4 regions of the Staphylococcus simulans genome follow, and region 2 is predicted to be linked to each of the others. Evidence: riboswitches for the same ligand, from Rfam matches in the RefSeq annotation. Region 2 holds a riboswitch; each other region holds the start of a gene.
What was found. A riboswitch is a leader RNA that binds a small molecule or an ion and turns the genes downstream of it on or off. The one in region 2 is predicted to bind S-adenosylmethionine.
Positions count from the first base shown of each region.

Region 1: linked by a shared signal. The riboswitch ahead of metK (methionine adenosyltransferase) and the one ahead of MUA87_RS12415 (aminotransferase class I/II-fold pyridoxal phosphate-dependent enzyme) in region 2 are both predicted to bind S-adenosylmethionine.
Region 3: linked by a shared signal. The riboswitch ahead of MUA87_RS10055 (methionine ABC transporter ATP-binding protein) and the one ahead of MUA87_RS12415 (aminotransferase class I/II-fold pyridoxal phosphate-dependent enzyme) in region 2 are both predicted to bind S-adenosylmethionine.
Region 4: linked by a shared signal. The riboswitch ahead of MUA87_RS03090 (Na+/H+ antiporter NhaC family protein) and the one ahead of MUA87_RS12415 (aminotransferase class I/II-fold pyridoxal phosphate-dependent enzyme) in region 2 are both predicted to bind S-adenosylmethionine.

Region 1 covers NZ_CP095100.1:1,160,552-1,164,753, reverse strand. Annotated here, with positions in the region: gene MUA87_RS05405 (NERD domain-containing protein) at 19-918, opposite strand; gene metK (methionine adenosyltransferase) at 1,015-2,211, opposite strand; SAM riboswitch class I at 2,322-2,437, opposite strand; gene pckA (phosphoenolpyruvate carboxykinase (ATP)) at 2,599-4,191, shown strand.
Region 2 covers NZ_CP095100.1:2,615,470-2,619,671, forward strand. Annotated here, with positions in the region: gene MUA87_RS12410 (cyclase family protein) at 1-289, shown strand, start outside; gene MUA87_RS12415 (aminotransferase class I/II-fold pyridoxal phosphate-dependent enzyme) at 870-2,042, opposite strand; SAM riboswitch class I at 2,125-2,236, opposite strand; gene MUA87_RS12420 (hypothetical protein) at 2,334-3,242, opposite strand; gene MUA87_RS12425 (hypothetical protein) at 3,481-4,202, opposite strand, start outside.
Region 3 covers NZ_CP095100.1:2,142,117-2,146,318, forward strand. Annotated here, with positions in the region: gene MUA87_RS10045 (MetQ/NlpA family ABC transporter substrate-binding protein) at 1-92, opposite strand, end outside; gene MUA87_RS10050 (methionine ABC transporter permease) at 117-812, opposite strand; gene MUA87_RS10055 (methionine ABC transporter ATP-binding protein) at 805-1,830, opposite strand; SAM riboswitch class I at 1,931-2,039, opposite strand; gene MUA87_RS10060 (thioredoxin family protein) at 2,093-2,389, opposite strand; gene MUA87_RS10065 (toprim domain-containing protein) at 2,386-2,748, opposite strand; gene gcvH (glycine cleavage system protein GcvH) at 3,040-3,420, opposite strand; gene MUA87_RS10075 (arsenate reductase family protein) at 3,575-3,931, opposite strand; gene MUA87_RS10080 (thioredoxin family protein) at 4,074-4,202, shown strand, end outside.
Region 4 covers NZ_CP095100.1:753,266-757,467, reverse strand. Annotated here, with positions in the region: gene glpT (glycerol-3-phosphate transporter) at 1-77, shown strand, start outside; gene MUA87_RS03095 (SRPBCC family protein) at 153-674, opposite strand; gene MUA87_RS03090 (Na+/H+ antiporter NhaC family protein) at 831-2,138, opposite strand; SAM riboswitch class I at 2,207-2,317, opposite strand; gene MUA87_RS03085 (flavin reductase family protein) at 2,407-3,018, opposite strand; gene MUA87_RS03080 (SDR family oxidoreductase) at 3,151-4,032, opposite strand; gene MUA87_RS03075 (amidohydrolase) at 4,104-4,202, opposite strand, start outside.

The DNA of each region.
Region 1 (4,202 bases), 1.2 Mb from region 2:
TCAACAGTGCATATTGTATTAATTAAATGATTCAATTTCTTCCATAACACGTTGTAAGTCTTCAACATTATATTGAATACGTCCATGGAAAACGAATTTATTAAAGTATTCATCTAATTGTTCTGGTCCAACTAGTACTTTAGTATTTGTTGTTTGTGCGTAATTTGAAATTGTCACTGCACCTTCATTTTTAGGATTGAAATAAAGTAATGCCATTGGTGTATATTTCAAATTCAATTCGCGCTTCAATGTATCTGCTAAGTGCTCAACTTCTTTTAATTGATTTGAGTAGTTTACAAATGAAGCTGATTGCTTATCATCATTTTCATCTAACACTAATGTTTGAGGATGACGTTTATCTAAATCCAACACATCAAAGACTTGTTCAATGGTTGGTAATGTACCGAATTGTTCTTGACTGATGCCATTATAAACATGTCCTTTAAGTAATTGAGAATCGATAATGTATAAGCCTGTACGTGTTAAGACTAAATGACTGATACGATCAATCGCATTAAAATCATTTTTAGGTAAGAAGATATTCGCCATAATATGCATATCTTCTGGTCGAATACGTTTTTCTTTAACCAAACGATCTCTGATACCGATTAAACGCATGTCTGTCACATACTCACTATGATTTTTCGAGAAGAGCTTCAGCGCATCGATTTCACGATCTTTTGCTGTCACTGTTTCATCGAAATCAGCGCGTTGTTTTGTGACCGCTTTTTTATGTTCGACGCGTTCTTTTTCAAGCTCGTCTTCATAATTTTCTTTTATACTTCTTTCTTTTGCCTCATATTGTTCCTCTGCTTTCAACTTAGCCTTTTTCTTACTGTTTAAGACAACTAAGAATAAGACAAAGAAGATAACAGCGACGACAATTGCTGCAATCAAACCAATTTCTAATGGTCCCATAACATATTCCGCTCCTTTACATATCTTACTCCCAATTATAAAGGAAAATATCGAATGTATCGATAATAAAATGTCACAAATTCAAAAACTGTATAGTTATGCTTGAACAGCTTCTTTTAATGCATCTACTTTATCTACACGTTCCCATGGTAAAGCAACATCCGTACGGCCAAAGTGACCATAAGCTGCTGTTTGTTTATAAATAGGACGTTTTAAGTCTAACATTTTAATGATACCTGCTGGACGCAAGTCAAAGTTAGCTCTTACCGCTTCTACCAATTTTCCTTCAGAAACTTTACCAGTTCCAAATGTATCAATTGAAATAGATACAGGTTCTGCTACACCGATAGCGTATGCAAGTTGTACTTCACATTTATCTGCTAATCCTGCTGCAACAATATTTTTAGCCACATAACGTGCTGCATATGCTGCTGAACGGTCTACTTTTGTAGGATCTTTACCACTGAAGCAACCACCGCCATGACGTGCAAGACCACCATAAGTATCTACAATAATCTTACGTCCTGTTAAACCAGCGTCACCTTGAGGTCCGCCAATCACAAAACGACCTGTCGGGTTAATGAAAAATTTAGTTTCTTCATCTAATAACTCAGCTGGTACGATTGGATCAATCACATGTGTTCTGATATCACGTTGAATTTGATCTAATGACGCATCTTCAGCATGTTGTGTTGAAATAACAATCGTATCAATACGTGCTGGTTTATCATTTTCATCATACTCAACAGTAACTTGTACTTTACCGTCTGGTCTTAAGTAAGTTAATGTACCATCTTTTCTGACATCTGATAAACGTTTCGCAAGTTGGTGTGAGAAGTAAATAGGTGTCGGCATATACGTATCTGTTTCATTCGTCGCATAACCAAACATTAAACCTTGGTCACCTGCACCTGTACTTTCAATTTCCTCTTCCGTAATTTCATTTCTATATTCTAAAGCAGTGTCTACTGCTTGTGCGATATCTGGTGATTGCTCATCAATTGCTGACATCACAGCCATTGTTTGACTATCATAACCATATTTCGCTCTCGTATAACCGATTTCTGCTACTGTATCACGGACAACCTTAGGAAAATCAACATAAGTTGCTGTAGAAATTTCTCCGACAATCATAGCCATTCCCGTAGTGACTACTGTTTCGCAAGCTACTCTTGCATCCGGATCTTTCTTTAATAATTCATCCAGAATAGCGTCTGAAATTTGGTCCGCTATTTTATCAGGATGCCCTTCTGTAACAGATTCTGACGTAAACAATTTTCTATTATTCGACATAACTGACTCCTTTTGATTTTGATTACGAAAATTCTCTATCTACGAGCTCAAATAAAAAAGGACTTTCAAACTATATAAACATAGAGAGAAAGCCCTTAAACGTCCTTTCGCTCTTATCGTTCAAACATCTTTAATGACATTTGCAAACGGTTTGGCACCTTTCTCCGATAAGGAGAGGTTGCTGGGCTTCTTTGGGTCCATGTCCCTCCGCCACTCAGGATAAGAGAATCCGTTAATCACAATACTACCCAAACTCTTTAGGCTTGTCAATTCTATATGTCTAAAATCTTAAATCTGTTATGGAATAATCGGCATATTATGTTATACTATGAAAATGTAAAGGCTTACAATTATTAACAATACTTACGCGCTGGAGGGGTTTTTAAAATGGCAGTAGATGCACAAACTAACCGTAATAAGTTGGATCATTTGATTGGAAAGTCTTCATCACTTTTCCAACTCACAACTACACAATTGTACAACAAGATTCTGGACAACAACGAAGGGGAACTGACAGAGCTTGGGGCTATCAATGCACTGACAGGTCAATACACTGGACGTTCACCTAAAGACAAATTTATTGTAAATGAACCTTCTTATAGAGATACGATTGACTGGGGTTCAATCAACCAACCTATTGAAGAAGATACATTCTTAAGACTTTACGACAAAGTTTTAGACTATTTAGATCAAAAAGATGAACTTTATGTCTTCAATGGTTATGCAGGCAGCGACGAAGATACACAACTACGTTTAACAGTAGTGAACGAAATGGCATGGCATAATTTATTCGCGAAAAATATGTTCATCCGCCCTTCTTCAAAAGAAGAAGCTCAAAAAATCAAACCAAACTTCACAATTGTTTCAGCACCACACTTCAAAGCTAATCCTGAAGTAGATGGTACAAAATCAGAAACATTCGTGATTGTTTCATTCAAACACCGCGTTATCTTAATCGGGGGAACTGAATATGCGGGTGAAATGAAAAAAGGTATTTTCTCAGTCATGAACTATTTATTACCACAACAAGACATCATGAGTATGCATTGCTCAGCCAACGTTGGCGAAAAAGGTGATGTTGCTTTATTCTTCGGTTTATCAGGAACTGGTAAAACAACATTATCTGCAGCACCTGACCGTAAATTAATCGGAGATGATGAACACGGTTGGAACCAAAATGGTATTTTCAACATTGAAGGCGGCTGCTACGCTAAAGCAATCAACCTTTCAAAAACGAAAGAACCTGAAATTTTCAACGCAATCCGCTACGGTACAATTTTAGAAAACGTAGTCGTTGCTGATGATGGTTCAGTTGATTTCGATGATAACGAGCACACTGAAAATACGCGTGCTGCTTATCCGATTGATTACATTAAAAACATTGCTAAACCATCTAAAGCTGCACACCCAAATACAATCATCTTCCTTACTGCAGATGCATTTGGTGTGTTACCGCCAATCTCTAAATTAAACAAAGCACAAGCACTGTATCACTTCTTAAGTGGTTTCACATCTAAGCTTGCAGGTACTGAACGTGGTATTACTGAACCAGTTCCTTCATTCTCAACTTGCTTCGGTGCACCGTTCTTGCCATTAAACCCTAAAGTTTATGCAGAATTATTAGGTGAATTAATCGATAAACACGATGTGGATGTTTACTTAGTGAATACAGGCTGGACTGGTGGAAAATATGGCGTAGGTCGTCGTATCAGCCTTAAATATACACGTCGCATGGTAGACGCTGCGATTAAAGGCGACTTAAAAGATGCTGCATTCGAAAAAGATGAAGCATTCGGTTTAAGTATTCCAACTGAAATTGAAGACGTACCAAATTCAATTCTACAACCAATCAACGCTTGGAGTGATAAAGACGCATACCGTGAACAAGCTGAAGACTTGAAATCACGTTTCGTTGAAAACTTTAAGAAATTCGGTGAAGAGAACGATGAAATCGGTGAAAAAGGCGGATTCCAAGCCTAATTAAATATAGA
Region 2 (4,202 bases):
TCACGCACCCGGATGGTCACTCGATGCATTACAATTCTTACTTGAAGAACGCGGTGTACGTTCAGTCGGTCATGAAACATTCGATACAGACGCTTCAGTCGATGTCGCAAAACACGGCGACTTAATCGGTGAACGTTATGTACTCGGACAAGACACGTACCAAATTGAGCTCCTAACGAATTTAGACCGCCTCCCAGAACGAGGCGCAGTGATTTATACAATATGTCCAAAACCGGCAGATGCGCCAGGATTCCCGGTCCGTGCATTTGCGATTAAGCCAAACGCATAGTCATGGACCCGCGATCATCCATGACATGCAGCCATTATTAAATCTTAAAAACGAAACTCCTTTAAAAGTTATGAGTAAATACAATAAAAGTTGGCTACATTGCCCTGGGTCCACAGGAATTGGGGCAATGAATCGCCACTGTTCTTAACCCGATAAGAACAATTCTTTTCATAAATGTTACTATTTTGAACCCGATACAAAATAGTAAGTAAATTCCGATTACCCACTCTCTCGATAATGGGTAATCACTATACTCCTTTTTACTACTTATAAAAAAGCACTGAATATAAAGTACATGTCCCACCACCCCGTGAACAAAAAACTTTATATTCAGTGCTTCATTTTTGTTTAAAAGATAATAAATAATAGCCGATTGTGTTAGAGCACAACCGACTATCTCATAAGCCTAGGTAGAATATGGCTTAGACCATACGCCTAACATTTTTACACTCAGCTACTTTCCAGAGTTCCTGAGTGTTTTTATTACAGTAATATCATAATACCTTTTGAAACTTCTTACAATCAATAATATACGTATAAACGTCTCTATAACAACGTTGTGAGGGATTTTATTCACTACTTAAATAAAAGATGATTCTTTGTACATCGCACTAAGTGATTTCAACCGCTTCGCTGCTTCATCTAATTGCTCATCCTCTAACGCAAGAGACACCCTTACATAATGACGTCCATTTTCACCAAATGGAATACCTGGCGCCACTAAAATAGATTGATCTTGAAGTAAGAATTCCACAAATTGTTCTCCGTCATATCCTTTTGGTGCTTTCAACCATAAGAAGATGCCACCTGTCATCGGTTCATAAGGGATGTTTCCTTCATCTAAAATCGAAGTGAAACGATCGCGACGTGCTTTAAAGACTTCACTTTGTTTATCTAAGAAATAATCATAGTTGTTAAGCGCAAATGTCGCCGCATCTTGAAGCGCACCAAACATACCCGCATGGTGATGTGTATGATATTTCTTCAAAGCTTGAATCACATCTTTGTTGCCGACTGCGAAACCGACACGATAGCCAGACATATTATAGCCTTTAGAAAGTGAATACACCTCGATTGCGACTTCTTTGCCTCCAGCTGTCTGTAGGATACTCGGATTTTTATGGTCAAAACCGAACGCTGCATAGGCAAAATCATGTACAATTTTCGTTTGTGTACCTCTGAACTTTTGAACTACATCATCAAAGACATCTTGTGTAACAGTTGATCCAGTCGGGTTATTAGGATACGTTAAATAAATCAATTTAGTCTGACTTAAGACTTCCCCTGGCACTTTATCAAAGTCAGGTTGATAATATGGTGGTTCTAACTCTAACGCATAAGGTTTCGCATCTGCGAACAACACCCCTGCTAGGTAATCTGTATAACCTGGATCTGGCAATAAAACGTAATCTTCAGGGTTAACAATACAATTCGGCAAACCTACTAATCCATTCTTTGTGCCATATAAAATACAGACTTCATCATCTTTATCCAATTCAACATTATATTGTCGTTTATAGAAATCAACAATCGCTTGCTTAAAGCTTTCTTTTCCATGAAACGCACCGTACTTTTGGTTTTCAGGCACACGTAATGCGTTCGCAAATTCATCGACAATGCCTTTAGGTGTTTCCCCATCTGGGATGCCTACTGCCATATTGATGAGAGGAAGCGGACCATGTTCTATCTTTCTCCCCATTGTTTTTCCGAAATAACTATCTGGTATCTTCGCTAATCTTCTTGAAATCACCATTTAAGTTCCCCCTTTGTTTGATGCGCCTATTAAAAAAGCTATATATCACCTATAAGCGACATATAGCTTTCTATGTATATGGCACCTATCTTTCAAGTTATACTTGTTGGATGTAGCACAGTCAGATTCAATGCCTGGATCTTCTGTTGCTGAAGCGTCATCGGGCCAATTCCCTCTACTTCTCTAGATAAGTTTTAATGACTTCTATTGTACTAAAAATTCTGACATTTATCAATTTAAGTTAAAATGAAAAACTCTACAGCTCACTAAAAGCCGTAGAGTCAATATTCTTTATTCAGGTTGGCCTTTTGAATCAAATTTCTCCACTGAACCATCCGCATTCACAATGTATGATCCTGCTAAATCACCTGATTTATCCACAAATGAGAAGCCCCAGCTTCCATCACTCTTTTGTTCAGGTTCTTTATACGTATACGTGCTTGTATCTAGTTTGTGACCTTCATATGCTTCTACTTTATCAATCACATTCGCACGTGTGACTTTACCTTCAGAAGATGATGAATGACTTTCAGAGCTTGAATTACTGTTACTTTCTTGTGCTGCTGATTGTGCATCTTGATTTGTGATTCGGATTAAATTTGCCACTTGTTTAAAGTTCGGTTCATCTTTGTATTGTTTATATAGATCTTTAATATTATAAACTGCTCCCATGTTTGCTAATTGTTGATATGGATTGATACCTTGTGTTCCTGATACCAACACTTGTGTATCACTCACACCAATAACTGCCGCAAATGGACCTTTAGAGTTAGTTGTGCCATAAATTACCATATTTTGAGGTTTATTTGTTACGATTTCAGAACTACCTGTATAAAGTGTTAATTGCTGAATTTCTCGTTGTCGCGAACCGCCATTCGTATTTTGGACATAGCTGTGGTTTAATAATTCATTTGCTGTCACTGTAAATTCAGCTGTTTTAGGTGCATATAACGCTAAAGCGACCTTTTCTTGTGGTGTCAGTTGGCTGATAGCTTGTTCTGTCGTTTGTTTATGAGTATGTGATTTTTCATGTTTTAATGTTTGTTCATGTTGTGTGTTTTCTTTTTTCTCTGTTTTTTGATGGTTTGCTTTGTCTTTTTCTTCGTGTTTTTGCGTATCTTCTTGTTTTTCATTTGAGCCGCAACCTGCTAGTAAAATTGAAAGTGCTGCAGCGGTAGTCAATACATGTTTAAATTTCATAGATAGCTTGCTCCTCTTTGTATATTTGAATATATAATTTCATTATATAGAAGGTACGGGACACATATTGTCCTGAATTAAAAGAAAGTGATCGAGTTAAGTATGATTATTTATTACTCTTTCAAAAGACACTCTGACAATTTTAATTTAAAAGTTTAAATAAAGAGGATTTTTTACCATAAGTAGCCGACCCTACCAAATACAAAAGTTCTGCAGTATTATACTGCAGAACCAAGTACTACTCTGGTGGCGTACCAAAGTTATCTAGTTTTTCTACTTTTCCATCTTTATCAACTGAATAATTATACTGTGTATGTGTTTCTAAATTTCTAAAATTAACAGTCCATGTATGATCCAATGTGTAATCATCAACGAAATGTCTTTTAGGAGGCCCATTAAATTCATATTTTCGTGGATCTAGTTTATGTCCTATATATTCTTCTACCTTGTGTATTGCAACTTGACTATTCATGTTACCATCTGGTGTATATACATCACCAGGACTTAACTTTCTTCTTTGTTTATTATTTGAAGTAGCATTATCTGTTTCTTTAGAAGAAGATGCATTATCACTCTCTGGATTCCTCACTGATTCGCTTACTTTAACCAAACTTACGACCTTTTTAAAGTTTGGATTATGACCATATTGTTTGTATAAATCTTCTAAGTTATAGATATGAGTCCCTCGATCTTTTAAAATTTCATCATAAGTCTTAGGACTTTGACTACCTGCAATAATAATCTGGTTTCCTGTAAAACCAAATAGCTCAGCAAAGTTTTGCTTAGTTTCTTCAGGTTCATAAAATTTTACGTTTTGTGGCACATTTGTAATTCTTTCAGGTAACATTTTATTTAAATGATACTCTTGAATAGATTGTTTTGTTGCCTCATCGCCTAACATCTTACCAAGAGCTACACCGTGCGTATATCTTATATATGAATGATTCAATAACTCATCAG
Region 3 (4,202 bases), 470 kb from region 2:
TCTTCGCCTCCTGCTGATTTATCCTTACTGCCACATGCTGCTAAAACTACAGTTAATACTAAAACCGCTAAAATACTAATAATTTTTTTCATTGGATTGATCCTTTCAAAATAGAATTAACGTTTATCAATTTTATTTGTAGCCCAGTCACCCACAAATTGAATGATGAACACAAACACTAAAATAAAGATTGTTGAAACTAAAATGACATCATTTTGGTTTCGAGTAAAACCAGTTAAATATGCTAAGTTACCTAAACCGCCTGCACCGATAACACCGGCAACTGCAGTAGAACCTACTAATGCGATTGCAGTAACTGTAATACCTGAAATCAAGGCAGGACGTGATTCTGGAATTAACACTTTACGAATAATCGTCCATGTGTTTGCTCCCATAGAACGCGCTGCTTCAATAACGCCTTTATCAATTTCTTTAAATGCGATTTCCACTAAACGTGCATAGAATGGAGCCGCACCAATAACTAATGCTGGAAGTGCTCCTGTCGGACCACTGATTGTGCCAAGTAATAAACTTGTGAACGGAATCAACAGCAAGATTAAAATGATGAAGGGAATTGCTCTGAATAAGTTCACAATAAATGACACGATTTGATAAAACACTTTTGCTGTCGGTGATTTACTCTTAGCTGTTAGGAATAATAGTACGCCTAGAATTAAACCGATCACGAACGCAAAAATTGTAGAAATGGCTGTCATATAGAGTGTTTCGTATGTAGCCAGCCAAACTTGGTCGCATTGAACATTCGGCATTGTGACCATTTCACGTAATATATCACTGAACGATTTATCCATTACGAACCACCTCCACACCTACATTACGATTCTCTAATTCGTTTTTAAAATCATCAAAAAATTCCGTTTTCAAGTCTGCAATATGTACAATTAGAAAACCGATTGGTCCGCTTTTCGAATGGCGGATATTCGCTTCTAGTATGTTCACATTCAGATTATATTTTTGAGTGATATATGACACAATCGGTTCTGTCGTCTCTTCACCTACGAAGTTCAAACGTACAATATAACCGTTTTTCGACTCTGGAATCAGTTCCTGAATTGATTCATCAAATTGGTCATTCAAGCCTTCTTTAACGAAACGTTTCGTCACTTGATGTTTAGGGTTTTCAAACACTTCTTTAACTTCACCGCGTTCGATGACCTTACCATTTTCCATTACTGCAACTTCGTCGCAGATTTGGCGAATCACATTCATTTCATGTGTGATAATCACGATTGTTAAATCTTCTTCTTTTCTGATTTTTAATAAGAGTTCTAAAATTTCATCTGTTGTTTGAGGATCTAAAGCACTTGTAGCTTCATCACAAAGTAATACTTTTGGATCGTTGGCTAAGGCACGTGCGATACCAACCCTTTGTTTTTGACCACCAGATAACTCTGACGGATATGCTTTTTCTCGTCCTTTGAGTCCTACAAGCTCAACTAATTCTTCCGCTCTTTTTTCAGCTGTCGCTTTATCCACGCCAGCAATTTCCAACGGAAACTTAATATTATCTAACACTGTTCTAGACCATAATAAGTTGAAGTGTTGGAATATCATACTTACCTTTTGACGCTTTTTCCTTAGTTGCGCTTTGCTGAGTTGTCCTAATTCATCTCCATCTATTATGACTTGACCTGATGTTGGTTCTTCTAAATAATTTAAAATTCTGACAAGTGTACTTTTACCGGCACCTGAAAAACCGATGACACCGTAAATGGTACCTTCCGACACATCTAAATCGACATGATCAACTGCCAGTACTTCTTGGTGTTTCGTCTTATATCTTTTGACGATTTGCTTCAGTTGAATCACTACATTCTCCCCTTTCCTTGCAATACCTACCTACAAATTAAAAAAGCTTTCCCTTATCGCTGCTATGAGCATTAAAGAGAAAGCAATTTGAAATTTCTTTCTCTCATCTTCAAAAGCAGTTCAACTTTTTGTGAATTGGCACCATTTCTTATAAATAAGACGGTTGCCGGGTTTCGTCGGGCACATCCCTCCACCTCTCTTGATAAGAGATAACTATTTAATTGATATTTATCCTACCACTTCACTCAGAAGTAGTCAACAACTATTTTAAATTTTCTAACAAATAAGGAACAGACTGAAATGCGTAAATACGGTCTATCTCCTTATCTTTCGACATCACTAACAAAACAGGAACAGATTGAATTTGATAAGCTTCACTGAAGTCAGGATGGAAATTCAAATCTGCTTTGACCAACGGAAGCTGTAAAATTTCATTAGCTATATCTAACATTCTCTCTGAAACTTTACATGTTCCACACATCGGTGTGTAACCGAAAATCAAGTGCTTGTCTTGATCAAAGTTTTGTTTGATATCTGTAATTTCTTGCTTAACGTTCATTTATAAACTAATCCTTTCACGGGTGCTTCACCTTTTACCATAAAGCCATGGTTTCTAAGCACTTTGGCAAGATAAGGGCGCGGACAACGTGCGACTTCAGAATAAGTTCTATCGACAAAGATATGTTCACTTTCTGATAGATAATGTTTAAACCATTGACGGATGCGACGGCCTTCTTTATCTGCATCCACTAATATATAGACAGGACGTTCATATAAGTGTTCTATCATATCGTCAAGTTTATCAATGCCCATTGTGCCGTGCGTACAAATAATTTGTACAGGCTCATCAATCACTTCTTGTACACGCTTTTTATCTGTTTTACCTTCAACAACGATTACTTTTTCTAACAATGCCATATTCACTACACTCCAATACTCTCGTGATATCATTGCTTCATTACTCGCAAACGTAAATGCTTAGGTTCTGCCAACTTATATAAAATTGTTGCGTAAGTTGATACTTTCATTGTAACGCAGGTGTTGTTTTAAAGACACGCAACTTGTTTAACAACTAAATAAACACGATAAATTATGTATTATTCAGCTGTAAAGGTTCAGCACTTTAGCGCTCTAGTTTGTTATAGCCTATTTCAAATAAAAAATAACCCCAAAATACAAAGTATCTTGGAGTTTGGTTTTTAAAGCCGATTATTCACCGATCATTTCTTTGTATTGATCAGCTGATAATAAATCATCTAATTGGCTTGTGTCATTTAATTTTACTTTAACCATCCATGCTTTTTCGTATGGTGATTCATTTACGAATTCTGGACTGTCTTCTAATTCTTCGTTGACTTCAACTACAGTTCCTGAAACTGGTGCGTATAATTCAGAAACAGTTTTAACTGATTCTACACTTCCGAAAGATTCGCCCTCTTCGATATCATCGTCAGTTTCTGGTAATTCAACGAATACGATGTCACCAAGTTCTCCTTGTGCGTATTCAGTGATACCGATAGTTACTGTATCGTCCTCAACTTTAACCCATTCATGTTCTTTTGAATATTTTAATTCCTCTGGCACTGCCACACGAATCCCCTCCTAATTAATAAATGAATACTCTTTTATGATGCCATATGAAACCTTTTCATTCAACTATTTATAGACATCTTGTAGTTTTTTAATTTTTTGTGTAAATAAAGCGCATAGCAATAAGATATTTACTACCTATAATGACTATAAATTAGTTTACCCAAGTATCTTTGTACTCTTTTTCGTTGAAACCAAGTGTGATTTTATTGCCTGAAACCGCAAGTGGTCTTTTAACAAGCATTCCGTCAGAAGCCAATAAATCTAGTTTTTCATCATCAGACAAACTGTCAAGTCTATCTTTCAGACCTAGTTCACGATACTTACCTCCGCGTTTATTGAATAGCTTATCAATTTCAACGCCGGTTTTATCAATAATATCTTGTAGTTCTCTTTTATTAGGGTTTAGTTCTACGATGTCGATAGGTTCATAACTTACACCATATTCATCTAAAAATTTTGCTGCTTTCTTGCATGTCGTACAGTTTTGGTACTGATAAAATCTAATCATCTTTTGACCTCCTTTAACTATTATGTCTAATATACCAAATTTCTAAAAATAACGCTTTAAATTGTCGGTTTAATATTTTTAAATTTACGTTCAAATTCGCTATAATATATATAATAGGATTAGAAAAAGGAGCGAAATGAAAATGGAAGCAATTAAAACACGTGAAGATTTCGATAAAATTATCGAAAGTAACGAACCTGTGATTATTAAATTCGAAGCAGGATGGTGCCCTGATTGTCGCGCAATGGATATGTGGATTGATCCAATTGTT
Region 4 (4,202 bases), 760 kb from region 2:
TATTAACAGTGATTAGTATTCTAGCTATGTTAAGCTTTATTCTGACTTGGAATAAACGTGGTCAAGAGACTGTCTAATTGTTGAAAATTGAATATATAAAATAAAACAAGCGACATACGCTGCTTTCTAGCATTGTGTGTCGCTTGTTTTGATTAAAATTCTTCTTTGTCTTCTTGCATTTCTCTTAAAATGTCTTGAAGCTTAATGAACATATTTTCAAAGCCGTGTGCCGTCGCATCATGATATTCTTTCTTCTGCTGTTTGTATTCCAAAGTTGTCCAACGTCTTTCTTTCGGAACAACAGCAGTATAACGGAAGTTCATTTGTGTCATGTCTGAACCTGGTTCACGTTCAAAAATTTCTACTTCAATCGTATCTTCTTTGTCGCTCAGTTCAGGCATACCGATTGTCATCACAATTCGGTTAGGTGCTTCTAGTTCTTGGAAGACCCCTGTTACTCTGTTCTTTTTACCGTTACGTTCATCAACAATTTCATAACGTCTGCCTTCTTCTGGAATCAAGTCAATCGATTGATTTGAACGGTTAGAAGTCATGAACCAACGTCTCATGATATCCGCATCTGTCCAAGCTTGATAAATCAATTCGGGCGGGATGCGCATAAAACGTTCCAATGATATGACTACGACGTCATTTTCAATATTATATCTTGCCACTCTGTCGTCACCTACTTTCGCACTCTTTATTATTCTAACGCATTTAGAAGCATAAGCCAAAGTAATCCTACTAGCAAAGCATTTGTCACTATGCCTCTGTGGTTATTTCACAACAAGATTACTTTAACATTTTTCAAGTGAGAAAGTAAAAATTATTTACGCTTTTTGTTTACGTTTATTCAGTTTTGGAAAATTAAAGATGATTGCGGCTAATCCGCTGATTCCTAAAATAATCGGATAAATCGAATAAGGCACTAGCATAAATGGCGAAATACCTGCGACGCCTGCAGCCGCAATGACTTGCGGACTATAAGGTAAAAGGCCTTGGAAACAGCTGCCGAAAATATCTAAAATACTTGCTGATTTTCTTGGGTCGATATCATATTCATCTGCGATATTTTTAGCTAGGGGACCTGCCATTAAAATAGAAATCGTATTATTCGCAGTTGAAATATCTGCGGCACTGACTAAACTTGCGATACCGAACTCTGCACCGCGTCTTGATTTGACCTTGCTGCGAACAAAATTAAGTAGCCATGTAATACCGCCATTATGTTGAATGATGCCGATTAAACCACCGATCATTAATGCGATAATCGCAATATCTTCCATGCCGATCATACCTTCTGAAGCGGCTTTCAAGAATCCGATCCAGTTAAATGATCCGTCGATTAAACCGATAATGCCTGAGAGTACTGTTCCACCTATCAAAACAATAATCACATTCACACCGATCAAAGCTAAGATTAAAACTAATAAATATGGAATCACTTTAATAAATTCAAAGCTGTAATCTTTTGTACTGCTGATTGTTGCGCTATGTGTCAAAATACCTAAAATAACCATCGTTAAAATGGCACCTGGCAATACAATTTTAAAGTTTACTTTGAACTTATCACTCATTTTTGTATGTTGTGTACGTACTGCAGAAATTGTCGTATCTGAAATCATAGATAAGTTATCTCCGAACATCGCACCGCCGACGACTGTTGCCATGGCTAGTGCTGCTGAAATATCAGTCGCCTCACTAATCCCAAAGCCGACTGGTGCAATGGCTGCGACTGTACCAACTGATGTCCCCATAGAAATAGAAACGAACATACAAATAATAAACAAACCGATAATCAATAAGTTGCCTGGAATTAAACTTAATCCTAAATTAACGGTAGATTTCACGCCGCCCATATCTTCAGTCACTTTTGAAAATGCGCCGGCTAATACGAAAATCAAGACCATCAAAATAATATTAGAATGGCCTGCACCTTTGGTGAAGACTTCAACTTTCTCTGTGAATTTTTCTTTGCGATTCATTATTAATGCGACAATAACCGCAATCGTAATCGCAATATTTAACGGCATCTTCGTAAAGTCGCCAGTAATAATCCCAACTCCTAAAAATAAACCGACAAATAGAATTAAAGGAATCAGTGCGACTGCATTGCCCTTTTGTTTCTGTTCAGACATGATTCAAACACCTCACTCATGATATTAAAAAATCCTTTTTTCAGCTAAGAAAAAAGGATACATTATGTTTCTTATCTCTTAGCAAATAGTTGCTATGGGAATTGGCACACGCGTCGCTATCAGCGAACCATGTTGCCGAGGTTTCAAAGTGCCCATCACTCCACCTCTCTTGATAAGCTATATTTATTTTTATTTTTTGAATCTTTTTAAACCTATCATGATTGTAATAGTTAGTCAATCATCAAAGTATGAACTTTTCATTAAGCAATTATTCTGTTGGTCTTTCTAATACAAATTCTTGACCTAATTTTACATAATCATTACCCGCTAAACGACCAACAGGATGTAACGCTTGCACATCAATTTTATGCGGTTCGATATAAACATCATCAGCGATGTGATAACGTACAACTTCACCTAAGATTAAATCGCTGCCCGCTTTGTCATCACCGAGTTCAATCACACGATCCAGTTTACACTCAAATCGGATTCGCGCCCCTTCGACTGCTGGTACATTAACGACATCTGAAGGAATTGTTTTAAAATCTGTACGTTCTAACTCATTTGCTTCACGTTCAATCGGTGCAGCAGTATTATTAATACCTTCAATCATAGACAATTCAGAAATGTGTACCACAAATTCTCCAGTATCAATAATGTTTTGTGCTGTATCTTTACGGACACCTTCTGTGCGTCCAGTTGAAATCATAATCATCGGCGGATGACTGCTGACCACATTAAAGAAACTGAATGGTGCCGCATTTAAATGACCTTCTTTATCTTGAGAAGTCACAAAAGCAATCGGTCTTGGTAAGACGCTGCCGCTTAATAATTTATAATTTTCTCTTTGCGTTAAATCTTTAGGGTTAAAATGTTTCATCATTCTGCCTCCTTAGTTACTATACTAATTATACCTATAGCATAATAAACTAAACCTTACTTTGCGAATAATGTGTTTGTATGTATAAAAACAGCGTTCCATTCATTGTTGGAACGCTGTCTTAATCATAGCTTAGTTAATTTGTTTACCGCCTGTTACGCCATACACTTGTCCTGTTGTATAACTTGATTCGTCTGAAGCAAGTAAGACATAAGTGCCTGCTAATTCTACTGGCTGACCTGCACGGCCCATCATTGAACTTTGACCGAATTCAGGAATTTTACTTTGCGGTTGACCACCTGAGATTTGAAGCGGTGACCAGAATGGTCCGGGTGCTACTGAGTTCACACGGATACCTTTATCGATTAATTCTTTTGCTAAGCTTTTTGTTAGTGAAATAATCGCAGCTTTTGTAGCCGCATAGTCATGCAAGATTGGATTAGGGTCATAACCTTGAATAGAAGTTGTCGTAGTGATTGTCGCACCTGGTTTTAGATACTCAAGTGCTTTTTGAACTGTCCAGAATAATGAATACACATTCGTTGTGAAGGTTTGTGTGAAATCTTCTGTTTTGAAGTTTTCGAATCCTTCATGGTATTGCTGATGTCCAGCAACCAATGTCACATTGTCTAAACCGCCAAGCGTTTCGTGTGCGTATTCAACTAAATCGTAGTTGAATTGTTCATCTGATAAATCACCTGGTTTTAAATAAACAGTTCCGCCTGTATCTTCAATAACTTTCTTAACTTCTTGTGCGTCTTCTTCTTCTTTCGGATGATAGTTAATCACAACTGACGCACCTTCACGTGCATACGCAATTGCGACTGCACGACCAATCGCAGAGTCACCGCCTGTAACTAATGCTTTCAATCCTTCAAGGCGTCCATGTCCTTTATATGATGTTTCGCCACAGTCTGGTTTTGGATCCATATCTGTTTGGAAACCTGGCCATTCTTGTTCTTGTTTTGGATAATCTTGATCAGAGAATTTTGTACGTGGATCTTGTGGTGCCATTATCTATCACTCCTCAATTATTTGTCTCTCTATTGATATACCACAAAATCCATATTTCATTCATCGGCAAATTAAAATAATTTTTGAACTAAATTCGCAAGAAACTCAGGCGCTTTTTTCAAAATGTCTTCATTCGGGTTATATTTCGGATGATGTAAATCATAATCAGA